Regions from separate parts of the Exiguobacterium sp. CH10 genome, predicted to be linked through region 2. Evidence: riboswitches for the same ligand, from Rfam matches in the RefSeq annotation. Region 2 holds a riboswitch; the other holds the start of a gene.
What was found. A riboswitch is a leader RNA that binds a small molecule or an ion and turns the genes downstream of it on or off. The one in region 2 is predicted to bind S-adenosylmethionine.

Region 1: it holds a riboswitch for S-adenosylmethionine, as region 2 does, so the genes downstream of both, KNP04_RS02985 (methionine ABC transporter ATP-binding protein) here and KNP04_RS00465 (MetQ/NlpA family ABC transporter substrate-binding protein) in region 2, are expected to answer to the same signal.

What each region holds. Positions count from the first base shown of each region.
Region 1 covers NZ_JACSKO010000001.1:568,051-587,072, reverse strand. The annotation lists gene KNP04_RS03030 (SDR family oxidoreductase) at 1-847, opposite strand, end outside; gene KNP04_RS03025 (3-hydroxyacyl-CoA dehydrogenase/enoyl-CoA hydratase family protein) at 1,062-3,473, shown strand; gene KNP04_RS03020 (acetyl-CoA C-acetyltransferase) at 3,492-4,664, shown strand; gene KNP04_RS03015 (acyl-CoA dehydrogenase family protein) at 4,678-6,462, shown strand; gene KNP04_RS03010 (hypothetical protein) at 6,552-7,283, shown strand; gene KNP04_RS03005 (arsenate reductase family protein) at 7,331-7,684, shown strand; gene gcvH (glycine cleavage system protein GcvH) at 7,733-8,116, shown strand; gene KNP04_RS02995 (PTS sugar transporter subunit IIC) at 8,162-9,217, opposite strand; gene KNP04_RS02990 (thioredoxin family protein) at 9,398-9,655, shown strand; SAM riboswitch class I at 10,106-10,212, shown strand; gene KNP04_RS02985 (methionine ABC transporter ATP-binding protein) at 10,290-11,318, shown strand; gene KNP04_RS02980 (methionine ABC transporter permease) at 11,308-11,970, shown strand; gene KNP04_RS02975 (MetQ/NlpA family ABC transporter substrate-binding protein) at 12,001-12,834, shown strand; gene KNP04_RS02970 (MDR family MFS transporter) at 12,935-14,149, shown strand; gene sufC (Fe-S cluster assembly ATPase SufC) at 14,328-15,089, shown strand; gene sufD (Fe-S cluster assembly protein SufD) at 15,102-16,370, shown strand; gene KNP04_RS02955 (cysteine desulfurase) at 16,372-17,592, shown strand; gene sufU (Fe-S cluster assembly sulfur transfer protein SufU) at 17,582-18,016, shown strand; gene sufB (Fe-S cluster assembly protein SufB) at 18,036-19,022, shown strand, end outside.
Region 2 covers NZ_JACSKO010000001.1:77,523-89,787, forward strand. The annotation lists gene KNP04_RS00415 (hypothetical protein) at 1-1,085, opposite strand, end outside; gene KNP04_RS00420 (MalY/PatB family protein) at 1,168-2,340, opposite strand; gene KNP04_RS00425 (M48 family metallopeptidase) at 2,456-3,109, shown strand; gene KNP04_RS15410 (methyl-accepting chemotaxis protein) at 3,131-4,036, opposite strand; gene KNP04_RS00435 (hypothetical protein) at 4,194-5,474, opposite strand; gene KNP04_RS00440 (hypothetical protein) at 5,471-6,763, opposite strand; gene KNP04_RS00445 (DUF302 domain-containing protein) at 6,863-7,246, opposite strand; gene KNP04_RS00450 (Spx/MgsR family RNA polymerase-binding regulatory protein) at 7,408-7,803, shown strand; gene KNP04_RS00455 (methionine ABC transporter permease) at 7,834-8,496, opposite strand; gene KNP04_RS00460 (methionine ABC transporter ATP-binding protein) at 8,468-9,502, opposite strand; gene KNP04_RS00465 (MetQ/NlpA family ABC transporter substrate-binding protein) at 9,514-10,335, opposite strand; SAM riboswitch class I at 10,409-10,512, opposite strand; gene KNP04_RS00470 (iron-containing alcohol dehydrogenase) at 10,554-11,570, opposite strand; gene KNP04_RS00475 (aminotransferase class I/II-fold pyridoxal phosphate-dependent enzyme) at 11,567-12,265, opposite strand, start outside.

The DNA of each region.
Region 1 (19,022 bases), 490 kb from region 2:
TCGAGTCATCGCTTGCAAGATAGACATAGGCCGGTGCGAGTTCGGCCGGTTGCCCCGGACGTTTCATACCGGAAGAGTCCCCGAACGATTTGACCTTCTCCGCATCGAACGTCGATGGGATGAGCGGTGTCCAAATCGGTCCGGGGGCGACCCCGTTGACGCGAATCTTTTTGTCCGCCAAGTTTTTGGCGAGCGAGCGGGTGAACGCGGTGATCGCGCCTTTCGTCGACGCATAGTCAATTAGCTGATCGTTTCCTTCATATGCCGTAATCGAGGTCGTATTGATGATGCTGGCTCCTTCTTTTAAATAAGGGAGCGCGGCTTTCGTTAAGTAAAACATGCTGAAGATGTTCGTGCGGAACGTCTTCTCGAGTTGTTCGTCCGAGATGTCGAGAAGTGATTCCTGCGGATGCTGCTCGGCGGCGTTATTGACGAGGATGTCGATATGACCGAACGTCTCGAGCGTCTCCTCGACGATTCGTTGACAGAAAGAAGATTCCCCGAGGTCTCCTTGGAGCAAGAGACAGGCTTGGCCCAAGTCTTCAATCCGTTCTTTCGTCGCTTCCGCGTCCTCGAGCTCGTTTTGGTCCTTATAAACGATGACCGAGTTCGCACCTTCATGGGCGAAGAAGATGGCGACCGATTTCCCAATCCCGGAATCCCCGCCGGTGATGATCGCGACCTTGTCTTTTAACTTGTCACTTCCCTTATAGTCTTCCCGTTCATAGATCGGGAAGGGCTCCATCTTCGAATCGATTCCTGGTTGGTGCGCCTGTTCTTGTGCGTCCTTTTTAAACGACTCAAAATCCTTTCGACTACCTGCAGTGTTCAGACGATTATCGCGCATGCGTACATTCCCCTTTCTGAATTTGACTCTTTTTGTCTATACCACATCGATTGAAAACTAATCGTTCAATCAAAAAATGGAATGAAATTGAAAAATGAACGCTTGCGAATGAATGTTCATTCATTTATGATAGAAGAGTAAACACGATGGTGATTGCGATTTTTTTTACGCGTGAAATGAATCACTATTCATTCTCATTTTAGGGGGGAACACTATGACGAGTCACATCGAACAATCAACCGACCTCCGTTTGACGAACTCAATTCGTTTTGCGGTCGTCATCGGTTCAGGAGTAATGGGGGCGGGGATTGCGGCTCACTTGGCGAACGCGGGGATTCGTTCGCTCATGCTCGACATCGTACCACGTGAATTGACAGCAAAAGAGGAAGCGAAAGGGTTGACGCTTGAGTCACCAGAAGTACGAAATCGCATCGCCTCAGAAAACCGTCAGAAGCTATTGAAACAAAATCCGGCACCACTTGCGACAGCCGACCATCTCAACTTCATCGAAGTCGGGAACTTAGAAGATGATTTAGAGCGTTTGAAAGAAGCGGACTGGGTCATCGAAGTCGTCGTCGAGCGCCTCGATGTGAAGCAACAGCTCTTCGAGAAGATTGCACCTTACATCCGTGAAGATGCGATCCTCAGCTCGAACACGTCAGGGATCTCCATCGAAGCGATGGCAAGTGCCCTTCCGGAAGGATTGAAATCACGCTTCCTCGGAACGCACTTCTTCAACCCACCGCGCTACTTGAAGTTGCTCGAACTCATCCCGACGGAGAAGACAGCACGCCCGGTCATCGACTTCATGTCACGCTTCGCGGAAGACCGACTCGGGAAAGGTGTCGTCGAAGCCAAAGACACGCCGAACTTCATCGGTAACCGAATCGGGACATACGGTCTCCTCGTCACGTTCGAAGAGATGCTCAAGCAAAACGCGTCAATCGGAGAGATGGATTCAATCACAGGTCCACTCATCGGTCGCCCGAAATCAGCGACGTTCCGCACACTCGATGTCGTCGGAATCGACACGTTCGTCCACGTGGCGGGTAACGTCTACGAGACGCTCGAAGCTGGGGAAGAGAAGGACACGTTCGACGTCCCTTCAGAAATGAAGCAACTCGTGGAAAAAGGTTGGATCGGACAGAAAGCCGGTCAAGGTTTCTATAAGAAAGAAGGAAAGGTCATTCAGGAATTGAATCTTCAAACGTTCGAATACGAACAATTGAAAGCGATTACAGGTCCTGAGCTCGATCAAATCAAATCACTTCCTGGTTCGAAAGCGAAGTTGAAAGGTGCCATCTTGAACAAAGGTCGCGTCGGACAACTGCTCTGGCCAATCACGGCGAAGACGCTCGCTTACTCGGGGCGTCTTACTGGAGAGATTGCAGACACAATCGTTGCGATTGACGATGCGATGAAGTGGGGCTTCGGTTGGAAATTCGGACCGTTCGAAATGTGGGATGCCCTCGGTGTTGAAAAATCAGTCGAACGTATGAAAGCGGAAGGATACGACGTCCCGGCATGGATCGATGAGATGCTTGCTGCAGGTAACACGTCATTCTATAAGGGAGACCAGTATTACGATAAAGCGTCGAAGGCGTATGTCGAGAAGACCGTCAACCCGAAAGAATTGAAACTCAAGCCACTCGCAAAATCAAACGGCATCATCTTAGAGAACGGTGGGGCACGCCTCGTCGATATCGGCGATGACGTCGTCGCACTCGAATTCACATCACCAAACAACGCAATCGGTGTCGACATCATGCAGATGATCGAACAGTCGATTGATCGTGTCGAGAAAGACTTCAAAGGAATGGTTCTCGCGAACGACGGCAAGAACTTCTGTGTCGGCGCGAACCTTGCGATGATGCTCATGGAAGCAGAAGACGAGAACTGGTTCGAACTCGATTGGATCATCAACAAGTTCCAACAAGTCGTTCAAAAGATTCGTTATTCAAGTCGCCCGGTCGTCGCCGCACCATACGGCATGACGCTCGGTGGCGGAACGGAAATCAGCTTACCGGCAGCACGTATGCAAGCTGCGCTGGAGACATACATGGGTCTCGTCGAAGTCGGTGTCGGTCTCATCCCAGGTGGGGGCGGAAATGTCAACACGTATCGTCGTCTCCTTGAACAGACGCCAAAATCGATGCAAAACATCGAGAAGGCGGCGCAACAGACGTTCGAGAACATCGCGATGGCGAAAGTATCGAAGTCGGCATTTGATGCGAAGACACTCGGTTACCACCGTGCAGTCGACGGGATCTCGATGAACCGTGATCACTTGACGTTCGATGCGAAACAGACGGTACTTGAACTTGCCGATGGGTATACGGCACCGGTTCGTGAGAAATTGCCAGTCGTCGGTCAAACGGGTAAAGCGACGCTCGAACTCGCGGCGTATGAAATGTTCTACGGCGGTTATATTTCAGAGCATGATTTGAAGATTGCGAAGAAACTCGCACATGTCATCAGTGGTGGCGATTTGGCGTACGGTACGCTCGTCGACGAACAGTACTTCCTCGACATCGAGCGTGAAGCCTTCTTGAGCCTCATCGGGGAGCCGAAGTCACAACAACGGATGCAACATATGCTCGTGAAAGGCAAACCACTACGGAACTGATAAAGGGGGACATAACAGATGAGGGAAGCAGTCATCGTAGCCGGCGCACGGACGCCGGTCGGAAAAGCAAAACGCGGTTCGTTCCGTAACGTTCGTTCGGACGAGCTCGCGGGATATGCCATCAAGGCAACGCTTGAGCGTTCAGGATATAAAGGCCCGATTGATGACGTCATCATGGGTTGTGCGATGCCAGAAGCGGAGCAAGGGATGAACATCGCTCGCTATGCGGCGGTCCGGGGGGGACTGTCGCACGAAGTTCCAGCGATCACCATCAACCGCTACTGCTCGTCAGGTCTTCAAGCCATCGCGGATGCGGCGGCAAAAATCATGATCGGTCAAGCAACGGCGATCATCGCCGGCGGTATGGAATCGATGAGCCAAGTACCGATGGGTGGTCACGTCATCCGTCCAAACCCACACATCATGGAGACGGCACCTGAGTACTACATGAGCATGGGTCACACGGCAGAGCGTGTCGCGGCCGAATATAACATCTCGCGCGAAGACCAAGATGCGTTTGCTATCAACAGTCACCAAAAAGCGGCTGCAGCGATCGCGGGTGGCAAGTTCCAGGAAGAAATCGTTCCTGTGACGGTCATCGAGCACGTGCTCGGTGAAGACGGTAAAGTCGCAGAAGTGGAGAAAGTCGTGAAGCATGACGAAGGTGTCCGTGCCGATTCGACAATTGAAGCACTCGGTAAACTTCGCCCAGCTTTCAAAATCAAAGGATCGGTCACGGCGGGTAACGCCTCACAAGTGTCAGACGGAGCGGCAGCAGTCCTCGTCATGGATCGTGAAGAAGCAGAACGCCAAGGGTTACAACCGATGGCGAAGTTCCTCTCGTTCGCAGTCGGTGGTGTCCGTCCGGAAGTGATGGGAATCGGTCCAGTCGTCGCCATTCCAAAAGCACTCGAAATGGCTGGCGTGAAGTTAGAAGAAGTCGGATTGTTCGAGTTGAACGAAGCGTTCGCGAGCCAATCACTCGGTGTCATCCGTGAACTCGGAATCGATCCATCGAAAGTGAATGTGAACGGCGGCGCCATCGCCCTCGGTCACCCACTCGGGTGTACAGGAGCAAAACTTTCTGTTTCGATCTTGCATGAGATGAAACGACGCAATGAGAAGTATGGGGTTGTCACGATGTGTATCGGCGGCGGAATGGGCGCGGCTGGTGTCTTCGAATTACTTTAAGGGGGAATCGGATATGGAACGTACAGAACATGAATTGATTAAAGGCGGTAGCTTTGTCATTGACGCACTCGACGCATCGCGTCTCTTCACACCAGAGGATTTCTCAGATGAGCATAAAATGATTGGTGACACGACAGCAGGATTCGTCGATGATCGCGTCATGCCAGTCCTCGAGCGTATCGAGAAGCACGAGTTCGACCTTTCAGTCGAATTGTTGAAAGAAGCAGGCGAGCTCGGTCTCCTCGGAGCAGACGTTCCAGAAGAGTACGGCGGCTACCAACTCGATAAAATCTCATCTTCGATCATCACGGAGCGTTTCGCGAAAGCTCGTTCGTTCGCACTCAGCTACGGCGCACACGTCGGAATCGGGACACTCCCGATCGTCTTCTTCGGATCAGAAGAGCAAAAGCACAAGTACTTGCCGAAACTCGCGACAGGAGAATGGATCGCGGCTTACGCGCTCACGGAGCCAGGCTCAGGGTCTGACGCCCTCGGTGCGAAAACGACGGCTGTCTTGAACGAAGCAGGCACGCACTACGTGTTGAACGGTGAGAAGCAATGGATCACAAACGCTGGCTTCGCGAACGTCTTCGTCGTCTATGCGAAAATCGATGGCGACAAGTTCAGTGCCTTCATCGTCGAGCGTGACTTCAAAGGAGTCTCAACTGGCGCGGAAGAGCAGAAGATGGGAATCAAGGGATCGTCGACACGTACGCTCATCCTTGAAGACGTCGAAGTACCAGTCGACAACCTTCTCGGTGAAATCGGAAAAGGTCACGTCATCGCCTTCAACATCTTAAACGTCGGTCGTTACAAACTTGCAGTCGGTGCGGTCGGTTCATCAAAACGTGCGTTCGACCTTTCGGTACAATATTCGAACGAGCGCAAACAGTTCAAGACACCAATCAGCCAATTCCCGCTCATCCAAGAGAAATTGGCAACGATGGCAGCGAACATCTATGCGATGGAAAGCTCAGTGTATCGTACGGGCGGCTTGTTCCAAGATAGCTTGGATGCACTTGGTGACGAGAACATGCGCGACGGATCAAAAGTGGCACAAGCGATTGCTGAATATGCGATCGAATGCTCACTCAACAAAGTATTCGCTTCTGAAACGTTTGACTACGTTGTCGACGAAGCGGTCCAGATCCATGGTGGATACGGATTCATGGCAGAGTATGAAGTCGAAAACCTCTATCGTGACTCACGCATCAACCGCATCTTCGAAGGAACGAACGAGATCAACCGTTTGATCGTTCCGGGTACACTTCTCAAGAAAGCGATGAAAGGTGAATTGCCGCTCCTCGCAGAAGCACAAAAACTTCAAAAAGAGCTCATGAGCTACATGCCGCAAGAATTGGATGGCTCACCGCTCGCACGCGAGAAGATGCTCCTTTCGAACATGAAGAAAATCAACTTGATGGTCGCAGGTACAGCGGTTCAGAAGTACCAACAAGACCTTCAAAGCGAACAAGAAATCTTGGCGAAGATTGCAGACATGATCAGTGCCATCTATGCGCTTGAAGCAGCCATCGCTCGTACAGACAAAGCGATCGCACGCACAGGCGAAGAGAAGAACACGCTCAAAGTCCGCTACACAGAAATCTTTGCGGAACAAGTGTTCAAACAAGTCGAACTCATGGCGAAAGAAGTATTGTATGCAGCGGCGTCTGGTGACGAGCAGCGCATGCTTCTCTCGGCAATGAAGAAGTTCAGCCGCTATCAGCCGATCAATGTGATCGGGACGAAGCGTGAAGTCGCTGCGAGCCTCATCAAAGCGAACAAGTTTATCGTGTAATTCAATCGACAGAAAGGGTGGACCGGACGCGGTCGGCCCTTTCTTTTTTTGACCTCTGCCACGTACAATAGAAACGAGGGGGAGAGACGATGAGAACACGCGATAGATTGCTTGAACGAATGGAACAAATCGGAGAATCGGTTGCCGCACACGAAGGGACGCTGATGTTGCTGGCATTAGGGTCGATTGGACAAGAGACGGAGCGGTTGGATGATTATTCGGACCTCGATTTCTTTTTAATTGTCGAGGACGGGCAGAAGGCACGCTTTATCGACCGACTCGACTGGCTTGAAGTCGAGCCGCTTCACTATCAGTTTCAAAACACGAAAGACGGACATAAGATTATGTATCACGATGGCATCTACGGTGAATTCGCCGTCTTTGAAGTACATGAACTCGCAGCGATCGCCTATACACAAGGACGCGTCGTCTGGCGACGGGACGAAGCACTCGACGTGTTTGCGACACCGCGTCTTGAAATCGCGCGTGAAGCGACGGCTTACTACTATGAAGAAGCATTGACGAACCTATATGTCGGCTTGCTTCGGGAACGCCGGGGCGAGATGCTCGCCGGGTTCGAACTCGTCCAAGTTGCGGCCGTTCAAAACGTCTTGAAGGCGCTCGGTGGACAAGGAGACCCGTTCAACCCGACACGTCGGGTCGAGACGAGACATCCAGAGATGATTTCTTTCTTGATGGACGGGGTATTAGGATATGGCAAGTCGGGCGTCGCGGCGGCGGTCATCTTACGTTTTATCGAAGAGCGATATGAGGTCAACCCAACGATGAAACGAGAGATCGAACGGTTGCTTGAGACGTGAATTGATTTCTCTGAATATGCTACATTGATGAGAGAGGTGATGAACAGATGGTGACACTATACGGCTATCCACCATGCAGTACGTGTAAAAAAGCAGAAAAATGGTTGAAAGAGCAAGGGGTCGAGTATACATACGTTCATATCGTCGAATCGACACCGACGAAAGAAGAACTCGCCGAGCTGTGGAAACAATCAGACTTACCGCTTAAGAAGTTCTTCAATACGAGCGGGCAAGTCTATCGGAACGAAGGCATCAAAGACAAACTGCCAAATCTATCAGAAGACGAACAACTTGAGCTATTATCAAGCAATGGTATGCTTTTGAAGCGACCAATCGTCACAAATGGTGAAAAAACGACGGTCGGATTTTCAGAAAAGTCCTTTACGGACGTTTGGGGCTAAGTGCTATAATACAGATGTGAGTCTAATTTATTTGAGGGGGAAGTTAGGATGAGCAAAGTACCAGCAAATTTACGTTATTCAAAAGAACATGAGTGGGTAGAAGTGAACGGAACGAAAGCCCGCATCGGCATCACGGATTTCGCACAAAGCGAACTAGGGGATATCGTGTTTGTGGAACTCCCAGAAGTTGACGGTACAATCCTACTCGACGAGCCATTCGGTTCAGTCGAATCAGTCAAGACGGTCTCTGAGTTGTATGCGCCAGTATCTGGACGCATCACAGCAGTGAACGAAGACCTTGCCGATTCTCCAGAACTCGTCAACGAGTCACCGTTTGAAAATGCATGGATGGTCGAAGTTGAGTTGACGGAAGAGTCAGACCTCGACAAGCTCATGTCTGCAGAAGAATATGAAGCGATGATTCAAGGATAAGTAAAACCGGCCTCTCCTAATTGGAGAAGCCGGCTTTTTTTATGTTCACTCGAAATCGAGTCGGTAATGGTCCGATTTGACGAGCGTCGCCCGTTCGAACATACGATAGAAGAAAATCCCGAGCCCGACTGGAATAAGCCCGAACAAGACGATCACAAGAAGCACGTTGAACAAGGCGAACCCGCCCGGCATGAGATGTAGCGCGTTTATTGGTCCGATGAGTCCAGATACGCCAAACCCTGCGCTGATTGGAGTTCCCTCGATTCTTAATATACCAGCGAGCGCACCGAGGATGGCCGCGTTCGCCAAAATCGGAAGCATCATAATCGGGCGTCGGACGAAGTTTGCCATTTGAATCTTCGGCGATCCGAGGAAGTGGGCGATCGATGTACCGGTCGCGTTCGCCTGCCAACCCGCGATGGCGAGACCGAACCCGGCGGCGACGACGCCGAGGTTTGCCGCACCGGCTGCAACGCCTGATAGACTGATGGCCGTCGCGATCCCGACAGTCGAAATCGGCGAGACGATGATGAGCGAGAACGCCATCGCGATCAAGATGCCCATGAGAACCGGTTGAAGATCCGTCATCGTCATGATGAGGTATCCGATGTATGTCGTGATCTGTGAAATATACGTCAATAAGAAGGCACCGATGCCGCCTGCGACGACAATGACTGTCATCGGCATGACGATGACCGTATACGTCTTCAAGTGGGGAGCGAGCTTCATGACAAGAATCGTAGCGATCGCAGCGGTCACACCGGCTGTGATCACGTCACCGATTCCGGCCATCACGAACGCACCTTCATTAATTCGAACGGCGCCACTGCCGACATAGGTTGCGATGGCAATCGTTCCTGCCTCTAAAATCGATCGTCCGAACTGCATCGCGACGGCAAGACCGATAATGGCCGGGAGGAGGCGCATCGCAATCGTCGTCGCATCCAATATGAATTGAAGAGACGGAAAATAAGGGAGTATAGCTTTCGTGAGTTCACCGAGCAGCGCGCTCGGGATGAGGGCGATCAGAATCGCCATGCTGAGACCGTTTAAGACGTTCATCGTAAATTGCTTTGTCGTACCAGTTGCTTGTTCCGTCATCATTCATTCACCTGTCCTTCTTCTTTGCTGTTATGTACAAAAGCGATAAAGTTAAAACCCATATTATTCCTATCAGACAGAAGAGTCAAGAGAATCATTGAAAAATTCTGAAATTTCACGAGAGCACGATTTTTGAACGGGACTCGAACGACTATTATAATGATAAGAGAGGTGAGAAAAATGATTACAGACGGATACTTATATATATACGCCCCAATGTGTGGTACATGCGCTGTCGCGGAGAAAATGTTGACGGTTGTCGAGGCGATCGACCCTGAAATTCAGATTGAAAAGCGCGATGCGAACTATATCCCAAAAGAACTTGAAGCTTATCAGGTGATGAGCGTCCCAGCGCTGTTAAAGCTTGAAAATGGCGAGGTTCGGGATCGTCTTTACGCTTTTCAAAACGTTCAACACGTCCTCTCTTTCGTAAAGTGAGAGAGGAACATTAGAATAATCTGAAAATTTTAAATAATCAGTTGACACAGAAAGTTCACGAATGGTATATTCATTACAACATCTTACTTGAACACAAAATAGGACGCGATATTCCCGACATCAAGACGTTTTGGTGAAGCCGCTGCTACCTTTATACGAATACACGTCAGTCTTCCCTTCGATTGTCCCCCAAAAAAATCAAGCGAAGAAAGACGTTCCGTATAATCGCACGGTCCAAATCAAGATCGAGTGATGATTGGTGAATCTCCCCCATATAAGGATGTAAATCTTGAACGGGCAAAAGATTTTCATCTATGGGCTGTCCTTCCGTGACTCAAGGTGCTACGTTCTGTGTCGTCCTCGGACGGCACCTTTTTTTGATTTTTTTGAAAAAATGATTTGACAGCAGAAAAAGCTGTCGCTATGATAAAGCTAATCGAATACACAACACTCTTATCAAGAGAGGCTGAGGGACTGGCCCTATGACGCCCAGCAACCGCGGAGCAATCCGAAATGGTGCTAATTCCAGCAAGGTGAGAAACCTTGAGAGATGAGAGCAATCGTTGTCCGTACGATAAAGTGCGCACGTTTGCTCAAACGTGCGCACTTTTTTTGTTGTCAGGAGGGAAAGGAATTGATTCAATTACGAAACGTCGCCAAATGGTTCGATACGAAGAATGGTCGTGTCCAGGCGGTGGATGATGTGTCACTAACGATTGATCGCGGTGAAATTTTTGGAATAATCGGATATTCGGGGGCGGGGAAGTCGACGCTCATCCGATTGCTCAACCGTCTCGAATCACCGTCTAGCGGTGAAATCGAGGTCGCCGGGAGTGAGCTCACGAAGCTCAGCCCGAAAGAATTACGAGGAGTTCGCAAGAACGTCTCGATGGTCTTCCAGCACTTTAACCTTCTGTGGTCGCGCACGGTCGCAGAAAACATCAGCTTCCCACTCGAATTGATTGGGGTACCGGCAAGTGAGCGGAAGCGTCGGGTTCAGGAACTCGTCGAGCTCGTCGGATTATCAGGTCGTGAAGACAGCTATCCGTCACAATTATCCGGCGGTCAAAAACAGCGAGTCGGGATTGCCCGCGCGCTCGCTACAAATCCAGAGGTGCTCCTCTGTGACGAAGCGACAAGCGCGCTCGACCCGAAGACGACGGATTCGATTCTTGAACTGCTCGTCAGCATCAATAAGAAGCTCGGATTGACAATCGTCCTCATCACGCATGAGATGCACGTCATCCAAAAGATTTGTCATCGCGTCGCCGTGATGGAGGCAGGGAAAGTCGTTGAGACAGGTCAAGTCTCTGACGTGTTCCAACATCCGGAGCAGCCAATCACAAAAGAATTCGTGAAACAAATCGGGGCAGTCGACGATCTGTCGCTCACGTTCGAACATTTGAAAGCACGCTATCCGAGTGGGCAAATCGTCAAATTGAAATTCTTGAACGAAACGGCAGAACAACCGATTTTGTCTGACGTCCTTAAGACGCACGACATCGGATTCAACATCATCGGCGGGAACGTGACCCAGTCACAAGTCGGTGCGCTCGGCACGCTATTCATCCAATTGATTGGGGAAGCACGAGAAATCGAACGCGCCATCGCGTCGATTCGTTCGCAATCAGTAGAAGTGGAGGTGGAAAGCGATGTTTCCTAACGTAGACTGGCAAATCATGATGGAACAGACATGGGAGACGTTGTACATGACGCTTGTCGCGGGTGTCGCGACGTTTGTGATTGGACTCGCTTTAGGTTTGATTCTTTATATTACAAACGAATCGCTATTATTGAAGAATCGTCCAATTTACGTCTTCGTCAGCGCGATCGTCAACGTGTTCCGTTCGATCCCGTTCATCATCTTAATCATCTTACTCATCCCGTTCACGTTGTTCCTGCTCGGTACGATGCTCGGTTCGACGGCGGCGCTTCCGGCACTCATCATCGGAGCGGCACCGTTCTACGCCCGAATGGTCGAACTTGCCCTTCGTGAAGTCGATCGTGGCGTCATCGAGGCAGCGGAATCGATGGGCGCGACGAAATGGCAAATTATTTATAAAGTCTTGATTCCGGAAGCTCTTCCGGCAATCGTTTCAGGACTCACGGTGACCATCGTTGCAATCGTCGGTTATACGGCGATGGCCGGTGTCGTCGGAGGCGGCGGACTCGGGAACTTGGCCTTCTTGGAAGGGTTCCAACGCTCACAAAATGACGTCACGTTTGTGGCGACGGTGCTCATCTTGATCATCGTGTTCGTCATCCAGTTCATCGGTGACCGACTCGTCACAAAAATTGATAAACGTTCAGCTTAATTACACATACACCATTTGGAGGGATTCATAATGAAAACTTGGAAAACAGTACTCGGATTGACAGCTTTATCAGCATTCACAGTTCTCGCGGCTTGCGGCGGAGAAGAGGCAGAAACAGGTTCTAGCGATGAAAAAACATTGATCGTCGGTGCGTCGAACGTACCGCACGCTGAGATTTTAGAGCACGTACAAGAAGAATATGAAGCAAAAGGCTACAAACTCGAAATCAAGAAGTTCCAAGACTACGTGCTTCCGAATAAGACGCTCGCAAGCGGTGAGCTCGATGCGAACTACTTCCAACACGAGCCGTACCTTGAGTCACAAATGGCTGAAAACAAAGACTACAAATTCGCATCTGCGGGTGGTGTTCACATTGAGCCAATCGGTGTCTACTCACAAAAATACAAATCGCTCGACGAACTTCCTGAAGGCGCAGAAATCATCATGAGTTCATCGGTCGCTGACCACGGACGAATTCTCACGATGCTCCAATCAGAAGGTCTCATCACACTTGCTGAAGGCAAGACGGTCGATGCGACAGTCTCTGACATCGTCGACAATCCGAAAGACTTGAAGTTCAAAACAGACGTTGAAGCAGCACTTCTTCCGACAGCTTACAACAACGGAGAAGGCGATGCGGTCCTCATCAACACGAACTACGCAATCGACGCAGGTCTTAACCCACTTGAAGATGCCATCGCACTTGAAGGCGAAGACTCACCATACGTCAACTTGATCGTCACACGTGAAGGGGACGAAGAAGATGAGCGCGTCAAAGCACTCCTCGAAGTATTGACTTCTGAAGAGACACAACAGTGGATCTTAGACGAATACAAAGGTGCGGTCGTACCGGTACAACAATAAGCAGTCTCGACTCAGGGGTCATCCCCTGGGTCTTTTTTTGTCTAGTGTTCTTTCATAAAGAGAAGTACACTACATATATGAAAGAAAAGGGGGGATTTGGATGAAGCTCAGACAGATTCATCCACTGACGTGGGGCGTCCTGTTCGGGACATTTTTTGCACGACTGGCGACGTTTTTTGTCATGCCATTTTTTGCAATCTATCTGGCCACGCTCGGCTTTTCGGCGAGTGTGATTGGAACAATCTTTGCCGTGACGGCACTTTCGGGTCTGTTCATGAGCTTCTTTGGGGGGACACTCTCTGACCGATATGGGCGAAAACAGCTCATGTTGATCGGCATCGTGCTCAGTGCCGTCACGTTCGCTGGTCTCGCGCTCGCGACCGAACTGTTTTGGTTTTATATGTTATCGATGTTGATGGGCATGTCGCGATCTTTCTTAGAACCGGCTTCGCGGGCACTCATCAGTGACACGACGCAGGCAGACCAACGGGTCATCGTCTATAACGTCCGTTACTTCATGATCAATATCGCCGCGGCCATCGGGCCACTCTTGGCGGTCGTCTTATCGCTCACCGGAGTGAAGACCGCATTCTTTGTCGTGACGGCAGTATACATATTGTATGGAATCATCATCTCGATCTTGTTTTATAAGTATCCGTTTGAAGAAGGAGACGGGGTCAAAGCACGGCCACGCTTGACGGAGACGTTTCGCGTTTTACGAGACGACCGGACATTCCGTGCAGTCATCATCGGGATGATTTTCGCGATTATCGGTTACAGTCAGTTCAATTCGACGCTTCCTCAATTCATCGCGTTACGCGACGGGTTAGAAGACGGTTCGAGATTGTTCGCTTACTTATTGACGACGAACGCAATCACGGTGCTCATCGTGCAATATCCGATTATGCGTTTCGGGATTCGTGTCTCTCCGATCAAGTCACTCTTTTTTGGAATCTCAACATTGTCGTTCGGACTCTTGCTCATCGGATTTGCGACAGTGGAGTGGGTGTTATTCGTTGCGATGGCCATTTTCACGGTCGGCGAAGTGTTGATGTTCACGATGACAGACGTATTGACGGACGAACTGGCTCCCGAACATTTACGGGGAACTTATTTTGGGGCGATGGGATTGACGTCACTCGGTCAGACAATCGGACCGATTATCGGTGGGGTGTTACTCGATACGTTTGGCCAATCATCGCTTCCGGTGTTCGGAAGTTTGGCGGTGTTGACGGGATGTGGTGCCTTCTTCTTCGCGGCTGCTGTGAGGGAGCGGAAAGCCGTCCTCGCACTTGTCGAAGAGAATGCCGGATAATGTCTTGATTTCCTACTATTAGCATTCTCAACTTTTATCATTTTATTGAGAATGAATTCTAAGGTGAGTCGCTTGAAATAAAAAAATGACTAGTCTAAGATTAGAATATATCTAATCTACGCCATTCACTATGGCGAGAAAATACGGAAGGGGTATCCGAATGTCTAACGTACCACAAATGAAAATTGATGACCTCCGCGTCTCAATCGAAGGAAAAGAGATTGTCAAAGGTCTTAACCTAGAAATTAAAGGTGGCGAAATTCATGCCATCATGGGTCCAAACGGGACTGGTAAATCAACACTCGCATCAGCACTCATGGGTCATCCACTTTATGAGGTCACTGGGGGAAGCGTCGAATTAAACGGCGAAGATGTCCTCGAGATGGAAGTCGACGAGCGCGCACAAGCAGGGATGTTCCTTGCGATGCAGTACCCGGCTGAAATCAGCGGTGTGACAAACGCAGACTTCTTGCGTTCAGCAATCAACTCACGTCGTGAAGAAGGTCAGGAAATCTCACTCATGAAGTTCATCCGTGAACTCGATGCGAAGATGGAACTTCTCGAAATCCCTTCAGAAATGGCACACCGTTACTTAAACGAAGGATTCTCAGGTGGTGAGAAGAAGCGTAACGAAATTCTTCAAATGATGATGATCCAACCGAACATCGCCATCTTGGATGAAATCGACTCAGGTCTTGATATCGATGCCCTTAAAGTTGTCGCAAAAGGTGTCAACGAAATGCGTTCAGAAGAGTTCGGCTGCTTGATCATCACGCACTACCAACGTCTCCTCAACTATATTGAGCCAGACTTCGTACACATCATGATGGACGGGAAAATCGTCATGTCTGGTGGCAAAGAGCTCGCACAGCGACTCGAAGCAGAAGGTTACGACTGGGTGAAGCAAGAACTCGGAATGACAGTAGACACAGAAGCGTAAGGAGGCTGTACGATGACCGTACAATTTGAATTGGATGCACAAGCGTTGTCGGCACGTGCAGAAGCGCTCGGCGGACCAGCATGGATGGTCAACCGTCGTAAAGAGGCAGCAGAACTTGCGCCGACACTTGCTTTGCCAAAAGTTGAAAAGATTAAGATTGATAAGTGGGACTTCGCAGCAGGTGATGTCAATCTCGAACCGAAAGACGGTTTGACAGCTGACATCGAATCACTTCTCGGAGACCACCGGACAAACGTGCTCGTTGAACGCAACGGTCATGTCGTCTATAACGAATTGTCGATGCCAGAAGGCGTCTTGTTCATGGGAATCAAAGAAGCGATGGAGCAACACCCAGAGCTCGTTGAGAAATACTTCATGACGGAAGGCGTACGTGTCGATGAAGAGCGTCTTTCGGCGTTGAACGCTGCCCTCACAAACGGTGGGGCGTTCATCTACGTACCGAAAAACACACAGTTGAAAGATCCGCTTCAAGCGATCTTTACGATGGAACAGGCGAACGGTGCCCTCTATCACCACACGATTCTCGTCGCTGACGAAGGTAGTGAAGTGACATACATCGAAAACTTCCTTTCTGGTACGAACGAACCGCACACGGTCAACGTCGTGACGGAAGTATTCGCTGGAGAGAACGCAAAAGTCGTCTTCGGTGGTGTCGATCAGCTCGCTGAATCTGCACTTACGTTCATGAACCGTCGCGGTGTCGTCTATGCGAACGGTCGCCTTGACTGGGCGCTCGGTCACATGAACGACGGGAACTCGGTCGTTGAGACGAAGACTCACCTCGTCGGAGACAACACGTATTCGGATACAAAAGCTGTGACAATCGGTCGCGGTGCACAAAAACAAAACTTCAACATCCGTACCGACCACTTCGGAAAAGCATCTGAAGGGTTCATCTTGATTCACGGTGTCCAAAAAGACGCAGCTACTGCGATCTTCAGCGGTACATCGATGATTCACCACGGTGCGTCAAAATCGAACGGTGTTCAAACAGAGCGCGTCTTGATGCTCTCTGAAAAGGCACGTGGGGATGCCAACCCGATTCTTCTCATCGATGAAGATGATGTTATGGCAGGTCACGCGGCATCAGTCGGCCGTGTCGATGATGTTCAATTGTACTACTTGATGAGCCGTGGTTTGTCTCGCCAAGAGGCAGAGCGTTTAATCATCCACGGATTCTTGACGCCTGTCGTCGAAGAACTCGCGATCGATTCGGTCAAAGACCGTCTCCGCGAAGTCATCGAAGGGAAAGTACGTTAAGATGTTGAACGCCTCGATTCGTGAACAGTTTCCGATTTTAGATCAGGAAATCAATGGACACCCGCTCGTTTATCTTGATAGCGCGGCGAGCTCACAAAAGCCGCTCGCTGTCATCGAGGCGATCGAGGACTATTATCGTCGCAACCATTCGAACGTGCATCGTGGCGTCCATACGCTCGGGACGCAAGCAACGGATGCGTATGAAGGAGCACGCGAACGCGTCCGTTCTTTCATCCATGCGGCGGTTCCTGAAGAAATCATTTTCACACGTGGGACGACGACGGCCATTAACTTGGTCGCGTCGAGCTACGGAGATGCGAATGTCGGTGAAGGCGACGAAATCGTCCTCACTCCGATGGAACACCATGCGAACTTGATTCCGTGGCAACAACTTGCCAAGCGCAAAGGCGCGACGCTTCGTTACGTCGAACTCACGTCGGACGGACGTGTCACACTGGATGCCGTTCAAGCCGTCTTATCGGATCGGACGAAAATCGTCGCGATGAGCCACGTCTCAAACGTGCTCGGTACAATCAATCCGATTGCCGAAGTCGCTCGACTCGCACATGAGAAAGGTGCTGTCATGGTCGTCGATGCCGCACAAAGTGCACCGCATCGTAAACTGGACGTTCAAGCACTGGACTGTGACTTCCTTGCCTTTTCTGGACATAAGATGCTCGGACCGACTGGAATCGGTGTCTTATACGGAAAGAAACAACTTCTCAAAAACATGGAACCGGTCGAGTTCGGTGGCGAGATGATCGACTATGTCGATTTGTATGAATCGACGTGGAAAGACATCCCTTACCGCTTCGAAGCGGGAACACCAATCATTGCTGGGGCGGTCGGACTTGCGGCAGCCATCGATTTCTTAGAAGAAATCGGGCTTGAGAACGTCGAAGCACACGAACGTGAACTCGCTTCTTACGCGATCGAGCAGATGAAAACGATTGAAGGAATCGAGATTTATGGTCCTGAAGATCGCGTCGGTCTCGTTACGTTCAACTTGAAAGACGTGCATGCGCACGACCTCGCGACCGTTCTCGATATGCAAGGCATCGCGGTTCGTGCCGGTCACCACTGTGCACAACCACTCATGCGTCTTTTGAAGCAATCATCGACGGCGCGGGCGAGCTTCTATTTGTACAACACAAAAGAAGAGGTCGACCGTTTCATCGAGGGATTACGTCAAACGAAGGAGTATTTCAATTATGAGTTTTAATAATCTCGACATGTTGTACCGCCAGGTCATCATGGATCACTATAAAAACCCAAGAAACCGTGGCGTCATCGAAGATGGCGTGACGGTGGACTTGAACAACCCGACATGTGGGGATTCGCTTCGTCTTCAACTACAAGTCGAAGACGACATCGTCAAAGATGCGAAGTTTGAAGGAGAAGGCTGCTCGATTAGTCTCGCCTCGGCATCGATGATGACCCAAATCGTCAAAGGAAAAACAGTAGAAGAGGCGCTTCAACTCGCTAACATCTTCTCTGAAATGGTTCAAGGCAAAGAGTACGACACGGATACGTTTGACCTCGGTGATATCGAGGCGCTCTCAGGCGTATCGAAATTCCCGGCTCGAATCAAGTGTGCCACGCTCGCGTGGAAGGCGCTTGAAAAAGGAGTAGACGAGGACGCGTAAGGAGAAGGAGGAGACCGATATGGCAAAGAACATGCCGGAAATTGGCGATTATAAATACGGCTTCCATGATCGGGACGTTTCGATTTTCCGTTCAGGCCGCGGCTTGACGACAGAAATCGTAGAGACGATCTCGCGCATGAAAGAAGAGCCACAATGGATGCTCGACTTCCGTTTGAAGTCGTTGGATCACTTCAACAAGATGGCGATGCCGACATGGGGCGGAGACCTCTCGGCACTTGATTTCGACGAAATCACTTACTATGTCAAACCATCTGAAAAGACAGAACGCTCATGGGATGAGGTACCAGAAGAAATCAAACGTACGTTTGACAAGCTCGGTATCCCAGAAGCAGAGCAAAAATACTTGGCAGGTGTCTCGGCTCAGTATGAGTCTGAGGTTGTCTACCACAGCATGCAAGAAGACTTCGAAGCCAAAGGTGTCATCTTCAAAGATACAGACACAGCACTCAAAGAAGACGAAGAAATCTTCAAAGAGTACTTTGGTAAGTTGATTCCGCCGACAGACAACAAGTTCGCGGCCCTCAACTCAGCTGTTTGGTCGGGTGGCTCGTTCATCTACGTACCAAAAGGTGTAAAACTCGAGCAACCGCTCCAAGCTTATTTCCGCATCAACTCGGAAAACATGGGTCAGTTCGAGCGTACGCTCATCATCGTCGACGAAGGCGCATCGGTTCATTACGTCGAAGGATGTACAGCACCGGTTTACACAACGAACTCGCTTCACTCAGCGGTCGTTGAGATCTTCGTCAACAAAGATGCATACTGCCGTTACACGACAATCCAAAACTGGGCGAACAACGTCTACAACTTGGTAACGAAACGTGCAGTCTGTGAAGCGGGTGGATCAATGGAGTGGATCGATGGAAACATTGGATCGAAACTCACGATGAAATACCCGGCTGTCATCTTGAAAGGGGAAGGCGCACGTGGGATGACACTCTCGATCGCCCTCGCTGGTAAAGGGCAGCACCAAGACGCTGGAGCG
Region 2 (12,265 bases):
ACATTCTGGTGTGGATGATTCTTATCGATCCAACGAACACGCTGTTGATTCGCCAGAGCATGACCGATTTTCTCTTCCATCTGAAATTTTGAGATGTCCCGATATGCGACTTCTTGGATATACGTCTCTTCATCGGTCTCAAACTGTTGCCAAATCCCCATGATTAGTTGGCCAAGTGCTGAAACTCGTCGTTCCGGTAACGTGATGGTCCCTAACGTCTGACTCACTTCCCTCAGACATTCGTTAGGGTCATCCGATACCGCAAACAATCGCTTCGCCGTATTGTTCATAACGCGATAGCGACGCTTCCCGCTCTCGAGTCTGAATACTTGCGCATATGGCTCGACCGGCACGCCGTGAAAGAACGTCTCTGTACCACCCCATGCGAATCCGAAGGAAGGATCGAACTTTCGGATCGTCTGCATGAACGACATCATAAAGTCCTCAACTTCTCTCCGCTCAAGTCGGAGCCATTCGGCAAGAGCGAGTGTGCCTTTGTGTTTTGAGATACGGTCGACCGGGAAGAAGAGTTCGCCGTCTGCCAGACGATGAGGCTTTAACTCGACCCCATCCGCCCGATAATCGGTCGATGGTCTACCGCCCCTACCTGCGTAAATGACCCATTCCTCATCCGTACTCTCGATAGCATACGCCTGGTGGGCCCACGGTGGGGTCACATATAAGGCCGGATATTCCTCGAATGTGTCGAGATGGATATAGGAACGGTCATTCCATAGGTGAGCGACGAGACGGACGACCTCGCCTGTCTCAGAATCTTTAGGCGCGATATAGTTTCCGGTATCACCGATGAACGTCAGCACATGGAATCCATATCCGTTGTATAAATGACGTACGATTCGTTCGAATACGGCTGTCACCATCCGCTCGAATAAGGGATGGTCCTCGTTTCGGTCAAGAGTCGGCGAATCGACCGTACACATGAGCCAGCCCATCCGCTCATACAATCGGACACGGAGCGGATAAGAGATCAACGGAGAAGAACTCGCATGAATCTCAGTCAAGCGAATATTGGACATGTTTTCGACTTGCAAGGTGAATCCACTGCGCCTTAGCTGTTCCTCCATTTTTTTCTTCCAGTTGATCGTCTCCATCCCATCCACTCACTTTCTCTCATCATCTCATTGTGAATTTTTCCCGATTCTCGTTTTACACAAACGCTTTTCGCTTCATTTGCGTGCTGAGACGTTGGATTGCCTCGTCTAGCAATTCGCGACGCGTCCCGATATTCATCCGTTCAAACGCTTCACCTTGAGGACCGAACGGAGTACCCGGTGACAAGAAGATTCGTACGTCTTGATGTAGCCAAGACTTTCTCTCCTCGGCAGACATCGGGAGCTCCGAAAAGTCGATCCACAATAAATAGCTCGCCTCAGGACGCGCCGTACGGAGCATCGGTAGATTGGTTTCAATCGAGTCGATGACCTCGCTCATTTGTTGCTCGAGTTCTTCACGCAATTGATCGAGCCATTGCTCCGCACGTTTGTCTGTATAGGCGGCGATGATAGCCGTATTGGCAAACGGCGTCGGGAGGACGTGATGTTTGTTCTGTACTTTCGTGATTTGCTTCCGCCACTCATCAACCGGACAGATGATGTAGGACGCAAATAATCCTGCGATGTTAAACGCTTTTGAGGGGGCGCTTACCGTGATGACGCGGGGATCGAGTGAGCCGATTGCGGTATGTTTATGAGAAGGGAACGTCAAATCCGCATGAATCTCATCTGCGACAACGATGACATCATATTGATTTGCAAGCTCGACGACCTTTTCCAGTTCTGCTCTCGTCCAGACACGTCCGACCGGATTATGCGGAGAACAGAGCAAGAAGAGTTTCGCTTGTTTCATCGCTTCCTCCAAGGCGACAAAGTCCATCTCATAGCGTCCATCGTTCTCATTCAATGGCGCATCGAACACCTGTCGCTTCGAACCGACGACGAGTTCATGGAACGGTGGGTAGACGGGTGACTGAATGACAACACCATCCCCGACTTCCGTCAATGCCTCGACGATATGTGTCAATGCGGGGACGACCCCACTTGAGAATAAGACATGCTTCGGATCAAGCTCCATATCGTGACGTCGCCCGTACCAAGACCGAACCGCTTCCTGCGCTTCAGGCGCGAACAAGGTATAGCCGAATTCTCCTTGTGCGGCTTTGTTGGCGAGTGCCTCCGAAATAGACGGTGCCGTACGGATATCGATGTCGGCCACCCAGAGTGGCAACACCTCTTCTGACAGATGGAACCAACGCTCCAACCCATCCCACTTCACTGAATTCGTACCTGTACGTTCAAGTTGTTGTTGTAAAATTGATTTCATGTTCATCCCTCCTCCTCTTACTGTATCAAAGTTGATTCGACTGCGTGCCAAAAAAGCATGGCAGTTTCTTGCCGACTTCGTTATACTCAATCGAGATATAGAGAGGAGGTAATGTATGAACGTCAACATCGTCAAACATAAGCGAAGAAAAAAAGCCGCATTTTATGTCACACCAAATGGCATCGAGCTACGTATCCCAGCACGTTTGTCAAAACGAGTCGTCGATCGCATTTTAGAAGAGCACGACACATGGATTCGTCATACATGGCACAACCTTCCGAAACAGACGTCTGTTCTTGATGAGGGGCTCGTCTTTCATGGAAAAAGCTATCCGACCAAAAAAGATGATGGCACGACACTTAGACATGACGGTTCCTCATTTTTCGTCCCGAGGACATGGGACGAAAACACCCTGTCTAAACATTATGAGGCATGGCTACGCGAACGTGCGCTTGAATATGTGATTGAGCGGGCACCGACTTACGAAAGAATCTTAGGCGTGAAAGCGGAAAAGATTCGAATCGGTCACCAAAAGACACGTTGGGGGTCATGTAGTTCAAATGGGACCATCTCCATCAACGTCCGCCTTATGCTCGCACCAAAAGAAATGATGGATTACGTCATCGCTCACGAATGGGTGCATCTCGTCCACTTCGACCACTCTGCCTCATTTTGGAACACGTTACGTACCGTATATCCAGAAACAGATCAAGCGAAAGCTTGGTTGAAGGAGAACGGCCATACATTACAATTCAAAAAAAACGACTGACCCATCAAAGGGTCAATCGGTTCATAAGTTAGAAGTGAACGTGTCAGCCGTATCATGTAATTCGGCTGCGGCCTGCTCGAACGCATGGAATCGATCCATCGTTTGTTCCATCGTCTTTGCACTCAACTGAATTTCTTGATTGGATGCGGTGACACCTTCTACAATTTTTCGTAGTTCAAAGTTCATCCCTTCCGTATTTGAATTGACGTCGACGACCGCACGTTCAACCATACGGGAGAGATTCCGCACTTCCGTCGCCACGACATTAAATCCAAGTCCATGTTCACCGGCGCGAGCGGCTTCGATGGCGGCATTCAGGGACAATAGATTTGTTTGTGCGGCAATCTCTTTGATGGACAGTGCGATTTTCGCGATATCATCGGCTTGACGACGCAAGTTCTGAAGGGCATGGAGGTTGTCCGCCGCATCTTTAGCAAGCCGTTCAATCGTCTCATTCAATACTTTCGTATCTTGCATACCTGTCTTCGCCCGTTCATCGAGCACATCGGTCATCGATTTGAAGCGATACGCATAATCCTCAATCACCTGTTGCCGCTCCGTGATATCCGATGCGATTTTGACGACACCTACGACATCATCCCCTTCGAAAATCGGCATATACGTCGCCTCGAGCCAAATGGTTTCCCCTTTTGCATTCTCTCGCTCCACTTTATCCGAGAAACTGAATCCGCTCCAAAGTTTCTCCCAAAATGCCGAATAATCCGAACTATTGACAAAGGAAGAAGGGCAGAACAAATGGTGTTGCATGCCAACCATCTCTTCGCGTCTATATTTCATCGCTTTTGCGAACGTATCGTTCACATAGACGACCCGGCGTTGACGATCAAATCGAATCATCGCCATGTTCGTCTCGATGGACCGAAAAACGTCTTCTGATTGAATTCCTTTTTGGTTCAATGTACTCATTAAAGATAGCAACCTTTCTTCTTCGTAGGATTTTCGTACTAAATCGTGAATCTCAGTTTATCGTATTGAGAAGCAATCCATTGCATCCTTTTTGTATAGAAGGTCAATATCTTGAGTTTGAAGTATTTGCCAAATGAAAAGACGCCGAGTGGCGCCTTTACTCTTTCAAATCGGGAAAATAGCTGAAGAATGTCTCTGCACCCATACTCGACAATTTGAACGTCTGCTTTCGCTTTGGATCGGTTAAGTACACATCCACCTTTTTCGAACGTCTCTGAAAGCTTAATTGAAACTCCTGACCGACCCATCCGTCGATGAACGTAAGCATCGTGTACTCTTCTATCTCCCCTTTTCGCTTGACCGGCTCTGCCTCATCGATTGCGTCCATCAAATCAGACATGTCGATTCCTGCAGCCCGCAGCACGTTCGGGTAACCAATCGTTGCTTTTTCGTCTAAAGGAGTTTTATGGACGAACACGAACGGACCACTTGGTACGGCGGGATTCGATTCTATGTCTGCTTCGATCGATTCATCCGTCGCAAATTCGCGACCGGTGTACGTGAGACGGACATCTTCCGTCACACGTTTCCCGTTCTCCATGTAAGAGAATGTGTAAACCGGTGTCTCGACTCCGGGTTCAAGCGAGTCTGCTTGCAGTACCCGCTCGACTTTGAGCCCTTCAAATTGCTTTGGTTGCCAATAATCATTTTCGGAAATCATGACGACCGGGTCATAGGAAAGTAAGCCCCCTTCAGACTTAGCGAAAATGTAAGCCTCTTTGGATTGTTCGTCGTAGCCGAGTGCGATTGTCATGCTTCCCATTTGCGCGTGATAAGGTTCAATGATTGAGAGCGGAAAGATCCCTTCGTCCTCTCCGATGTTTAAATGGATACTTCCATTCAAGGAAGGGGTCACTTGAATCATCGTTTCGTCAATGAGATTGACGGGATCCTCGAAAACATCGGAATAATCGCTTTCCTTCAGACTCTCTTCTTGTTCCGGAGTTCCATTTGCAATTGTCGGGTTACTTGGGATGGTGACACCTTCAGAAGCCTGTACAAACGAAGGGAACTTCTCAACAAGTCCGACTCTCATCTTTGGAGAAAGGCCGTCCTGACAAATGACATAGTTCTGTTCGCCTTTTACATACGTCACTAGCTTATAGGCATGTGCATCGTAGTCCGAAATCATGGCTTTTCGGTTCAAAACATACGAATGATAGACCGTGACGTCTTCATTAATTTGGGGAACCGGGTCATCGGTGCATGCAAGGAGTAAATCGCTCGCCCACGTCTCCGGCCCGGTAGTAAAGCTGTTCATGTCTCGTACATCCCATTGTGATGGCATATGGTCCAGTTTGACGACATTTACCTCTTCACCACCACAACCCGATAATATTCCAACTGTACATAACGTGAATAATAGTCGTTTCATCATGATTTTTCGTACTCCGGGAAAATATCCAAGAACACTTCCGCCCCTTTACTAGATAATTTAAATGTCTGCTCGCGAAGCGGGTCTGTCAGATAGATGTCGATTTTTTTTGAACGCTGTTTATAGCTGATTTCAAATTCTTGCCCTTTCCATCCTTCCATCAACGTCAAGTATCGATAGTCTGCAGGTTCACCCTTACGGCCGACCGGTTCTGCCTCCTTCAATACTTCCATGACTTGTTCAGATTCTTCCGTCGAGATTTCGATGAAATCAGGATAAGTGAGTGAATTCCCGTCAAACGGTTTACGGTGCGCAATGACTCTTGAACCGTCTTCTTGGTCCAGCATCCACTCTTCAAGCATCGAATCGGGTTCTTCGCCTTCTTTCAGTAACGTACCTTCAATAAAGCGAACCGTCATCGTTTCAGTCACTGGTTCACCATCCCGCATGTAATGGAACGTATATATGGGAACCGCTTCTCCTTTTTTTATCTCTCCAGGTTCGATGATGGTGTCGACGCTTAACTCTTCAAAGGACTGTTGTTCTATTGACGCAGGATCCTCTAGTTCTTCAAACTGTAATTGCTGATAAACAAAGCGTTCATTGAATGAAAAAAGAATATACGGTTGAGATGTTTTTCGATCGAGTCCGATGGCAATCTGTCGATGCGGCATATCGATTCCGGTCGGTTGAAAACTAGTGAGCGAATGTCTCGTCGCTTTACCATCGAGTTCTAGTTCAAGCTCTCCAAATAGAGCCGGTTCAATTTCAAGTAATGTATCTCGGAACGGGATGATGTCGATTTCATCGATGTTCAGTTCGTCTGTTTTCATTAGCTTATCTTTTGAGGATAAAGATGTTTGATGAAGGCTAGGTAATCGGGGGACGCTGATTCCTTCAGATGTATTTACAAAGTCCGGGAACTTATCGATCGTCTCCGCCATCCATTGATTCGTATAATCTTCGCGACAGACAACATATCGTTCGTCACCTTCTAAATAGGTAACTACTTTCATCGAGTACGGATCCATGGATGACACGACCCCGTTTCGTCCTGCGAACACTGTCTGATATACAGTGACATCTCCATTTAGCTCCGCCGTTCGTTCACCCTCACATGCCTCAAGCACTTCTCTCGTTTCGTGTACTTGAACAAATTCTCCTTCTTTCGTGTAACTCTCGAGATTCCATTGATTTTCTATGTGATCTAATTGAATGACTTCTATGTCAGATGCTCCACATGCGCTTAACAACGAAGCGCCAAGTATTATTGTAATCCCTCTTTTAAACAAAATATCTCCTCCAGTCAACGTTCTATCCAATTTTACCATTATCTAACTGTCCTATACGAAAAAAATCCGCCCATGTTTCATGGGCGGATGGTACATCGATTATTTACTTTGGTCGATCGCACGTTGGAGTCTAGCTTCGACGTCCGCTGCGACGGCTTGTAACGATTCGTCATCTATGAGGCGAATCAACGTTGTCGGTTTCGGCATGCCGATCTGTGTGTGATTGTCCTTTTCGAACACGGCGATTTTACAAGGGAGGAAGTAGCCTCCCTCTAAATGGTGTGACAGCACTTCTTTTGCTGCCTTCGGGTTGCACACTTCTAAGATGCGATACTTCCCTTCAATGGCCTGCCCTTTTTTCTCTAACGTGTCGCTCAAATCAAAGTCCCATAATACACCGAATGACTCATCTTTCAGCGCTTCTCCAAGACGGGCGATGACGTCCTCAACAGTACGGTCAGACTGTACAGTATAATCAAACATCTTCATTCCTCCTTATGTGATTCCTCTTGAAATCTGTACCCGAACGAAGTCGCTTTCAATCAAAAAGAAACTGTATGTGATTTGAAACATAATCACGAAACGTAACGTATAAAAAGAGATAATAGTTAGAACCAAACTGATGTAAAGGAGAAGTGGTTGTCGTGACGGTCACGGTATTCACGCATACGAGCTGCAGTTCTTCCAGAAAAACGATTGATTGGTTGCGGGAACAAAAGATTCCCTTCATCGAAAAGAAATTGACAGACCAAGGCTTATCCTTTGGTGAATTTAAAGAAATGCTAAGTCTGACTGAGAATGGGACGACCGACTTGCTGTCGGTACAGAAGAGCGTCTATAAACAAGCGGCTGAGAAACTCGACGAGATGTCGATCCGCGAACTGTACAGTTTTGTCGCATCAAACCCACAAATCCTGAAGAGTCCGATTGTCTTCGACCATCATCGCATCCAGGTCGGTTTCAGTGAGAAAGAGATTCGGACGTTCATTCCTCGGCATGACCGCATCGCTGAACTAAAACGGTTGCTCCACAACGCATAAATCGTGTCGCCAAGGCGACACGATTCTTTTTTAGGCTCGTTTTAATTTGGCTGCCAATCGGTTTCCGAATGACTGAATCGATTGAACAAGTAGGATAAGGACGAAAATCGTCACATACATCACTTCCGGTTCGAAACGAAGGTGTCCGTATTGATACGCGATATCTCCAAGCCCACCGGCTCCAACGAGACCTGCCATGGCTGTCGCACCAATCAACCCGATCGTTGCAATCGTCAATCCGAGAACGATGGAAGAACGTGCCTCACGGATGAGGACGTACCAGATGATCTTTCTCGTCGAGATGCCCATCGCCTCATACGCCTCGATGACCCCGCGGTCGACTTCAAGTAGAGCAGACTCCATGAGTCGTGCGATGTATGGTGCGGTGAAGACAATGAGTGGTAGAAGTACACCTTGGACCCCGATTGTCGTACCCATGATGAACCGTGTGAACGGCAAGATGAAAAACAAGAGAATGATGAACGGAATCGAACGGATGACGTTGATGACGCTCGACAATCCGCCGTACACGAATCGGTTTGCGAGACGCCCGTTCGGTCTAGTCAGTACGAGTAACGTCCCGAGCGGTAGTCCGATCAGTGTCGAGATGAGGAGCGCGATGCTCGTCATCGTCAACGTTTGAATGGTTCCCGTCCAAATGAGGTCACCCCAGTCTGTCCAGAACTGTTGCATGATTCGATACCTCCCTTACGTGTACACCGCTCGTCTTCAAATAACGAACAGCGAGTTCTGTTTGATCATGGTCTCCGTCAAGGTGAACGAGCAGGTTCCCGACGAGACCGGCTTTCAATTTCTTGATGCCGCCTCCGATGATGTTCGGTAAGATCCCGAAACGTTTCGTCAACTGCGCGAGCACCGCTTGTTCCGTTTGACTACCGATGAATGATAAATGAACGAGCGTGCCTCTCGTCTGTAATTCCGACACCACTTCTTCCGGAACATCGAGATTCGTCTTCAAGAACCGCTGCGTCGTTTCGTGTCTCGGGTTTGAGAAGACATCCAATACATTCCCTTGTTCGATGATGTTGCCGTGATCGATGACGGCGACCCGGTCACAGATCCGTTCAATTACTTCCATCTCATGCGTGATCAAGAAGATGGTCAATCCGAGTTCTCGGTTAATCTCGAGCAACAATTCTAAGATCGACTCGGTCGTTTCAGGGTCGAGGGCACTCGTCGACTCGTCGCTGAGCAGGATGTCCGGTTCATGTGCGAGCGCTCGTGCAATGGCGACGCGCTGTTTTTGTCCGCCTGACAATTGTTCAGGATAGTGGTTCCGATGTTCAGATAAACCGACGATGTCGAGATAGCGGTCGACCCGTTCACGGATGACTTGCTTTCCGAGCCCTTCGAGGCGGAGCGGGATGGCGACATTCTCTTCGACGGTCGCCGTCTTTAATAAGTTGTAATGTTGAAAGATCATACCGATTCGCTGACGTAGCGAAGAGAGTTCTTTTTTCTTTAATTGTGTGATATCTTGTCCCTCAATCTCAACGACACCTGCTGTCGGACGTTCCAATAGATTGATCATCCGGATGAGAGTACTCTTCCCAGCACCGCTTCGGCCGATGATGCCGAAGATCTCCCCTTTCTTGATTGTGAGGGAGACGTCGTCGAGCGCGGTGATCGTATCTCCATTGACGTGAAATTGCTTGGTGATTTGTTTCAGTTCAATCATCAAATCCCTCCTCAGAACGCTGGTACGACAGATCCATTGAATTCTTCTTCGATGAAGGCACGTACTTCATCCGAATGGTAGTAAGACTTCAATGTCTCAACGACCTCATCTTCTTTGTTGACCGAGCGGACGACCACATAGTTCGGATATGGGTTGTCGACCGTGTCCTCATGGAACAGGGCATCCTCGTTGATGGAGAGACCTGCTCCCATCGCAAAGTTTGTATTGATGGCTGCAAGGGCTACTTCCGGTAGCTGTGTGGGAAGCTGCGACGCTTCAAGCTCGATAAATTCTAAATTGAGCGGGTTTTCTGCGATATCTCGTTTTGTTGCTTTATCCGTCAGACCTTCTTTTAATGTGATCAGACCTGCTGTTTCATATAGTCGCAAGGCACGAAGTTCGTTTGCCGGATCGTTCGGGACGGCAACTTTATCCCCTTCTTTTAAATCTTTGATATCTGTCAACTTCTCAGAATAAAGACCCATCGGGAAAGCGACGGTCTTGAACACATCGTCAATTTTATAACCTTTGTCTGACTTTTGTAGTTCGAGGAACGATAACGTCTGGTAACTGTTCACATCAAGGCTTCCCTCGTCAAGGGCCGTGTTCGGTGTATTGTAATCGTTGAATACTTTGATATCGATCTCAAGACCGTCCTCTTTCGCGAGTTCTTGTACTTTCTCTGCAATCTGCTCGTGTGGGCCACCGGTCACGCCGATCGTCAGCTCTTCCGTGCTGAGCGTCTCGCTCGCCTCGGATTGTCCACACGCGGAAAGTGCGATTGCTGCAAGGAATGACGTACCTGCCAAAAGTGTTTTTTGTTTGATGTTCATGAATAGTTCCTCCTCCAAATGAAAAGCCCGCTACTCACGAAGAGCGGCGGGCACGACAAGTGAAAGTCGGACACGCTCATCTCCCAGACGTCTCGTCTGTTGGAATTAGCACCATGATCATACTGATCTGGTTGCCGGGTTTCATCGGGCCAGTCCCTCCACCACTCTTGATAAGCAATCGGTTCTATTATTTTGTTATTATATTACTGATAAAAGCATTATTTGTAAACCACTTCTTGTAGATTGATGAGAATTTCTTTTAACTGCTCTGAATCTTCGAGATTCCGAATCCCTTGAATCGTGATTTCTTCGACGATCGAAGTGACCAACTCTTCGACTTGATCAGGACGAATCCCAAGTTGGGTAAGTGAAGTCGGCGCATCGATGGATGCAAGCCAGCTCTCTAAAAGGATGGCTTCATCGGACCTAATCAATCGTTCTTGAACAATCAATCCGAACCCGACCTTGTCCCCATGTAACCAATGATGAGTCGAATCAAAGCGACTGAGCGCATTATGAACGGCGTGCGCGACAGCAACACGTGTGCCGGCATCCCCGAACCCACCAACCGCACCACCGATTGCGAGGACATGGTCGACGATATATCGGACGTCCGTTCCATAACGACGAAAGTCCTGTTCATGAATCGACAAGTCCATCAATTTCCCGCACTGCGCAGCAAGTGATAACCCTGACTGAATCCCTGCATCCTTTGATGTCGTCCCACTAATATATCGGGCCTCGAACCACTTTGCGACCGTATCGATCACGCCGGCTTTGAAATAGTCGTAAGGTGAATCACGTAACAGTCGTTCATCTGCGATGACGCGCTCGATGACGACCGAAAACGTATCATAACGGATATAGGATCCTTCCTCAGTATAGATGACGCTAAGAGGTGTGAAGGCGGCACAGTTTGACACGAGTGTCGGGACGACAATGAGCGGCACCGACTGAATGGCCGCAATCCGCTTCGCCGTATCGATCAATTTACCTCCGCCGACGGCAATCCATACGTCGGGTCGATAGGCATTCAAACGATTTATTTCTTCGTCTGAACATTCACCGTAAAATCGTACACTCGGAATTTCTGCTAGACGAGGGGATACGCGTACCGCTTCACCGTATCCGTTCAATCCTCTCAAAATGAGTGCCTCCCGATTCCCGATCACCGTATGAAGGTCCTCGAGCGCATCATTCGAATGGTCATATTCGAGCACGGCTTGACGTATCACAAATGTACCTCCTCATAAGCTGCAAACAGTCTCTCAATCCGTTCTACCGCTTCATCAATCTTCTGTTCAGACGATACGAGACCGAAACGGATGTGGTGCTCTCCCTCTGTTCCAAAGAAGTAGCCTGGTGTGACGGCAACACCCGCCTCGTGGAGTAATTTTGTCGAGAACGATTTTGCATCCCCCTCAGGTACTTTCGCCCATACAAAGAACGAACCCTTCGGTGCCTCAATCTCCCATCCTGCCCGGCGCAACCCGTCAATCAATCGGTTTCGTCTTGTTTCGTAAAGTGAGGCTAGGTCGTCACGTAAGTCACGTGGGGATTCTAACGCCACGATGGCTGCCTCTTGAATGGCCGAGAAGACAGACACGTGGACGTGATCTTGATACGTGTTGATGGCTTCGATAATATCCGCATTCCCAACAGCAAAGGCGACCCGCCATCCCGACATATTGAACGCTTTCGACATTGTGTATACTTCAATTCCAATTTCCTTCGCACCATCTGCCTGAAGGAAGCTCGGTGGAACATAACCGTCGAACCCGATACTTCCATAAGCGAAATCGTGGACGACCATCACATCATGCTTCTTCGCAAACGCGACGGTCTCTTCAAAGAAAGCCGGAGTCGCGACAGCCCCTGTTGGATTGCTCGGGTAGTTCAAATACATGAGTTTCGCGTTGGACGGGTCGAG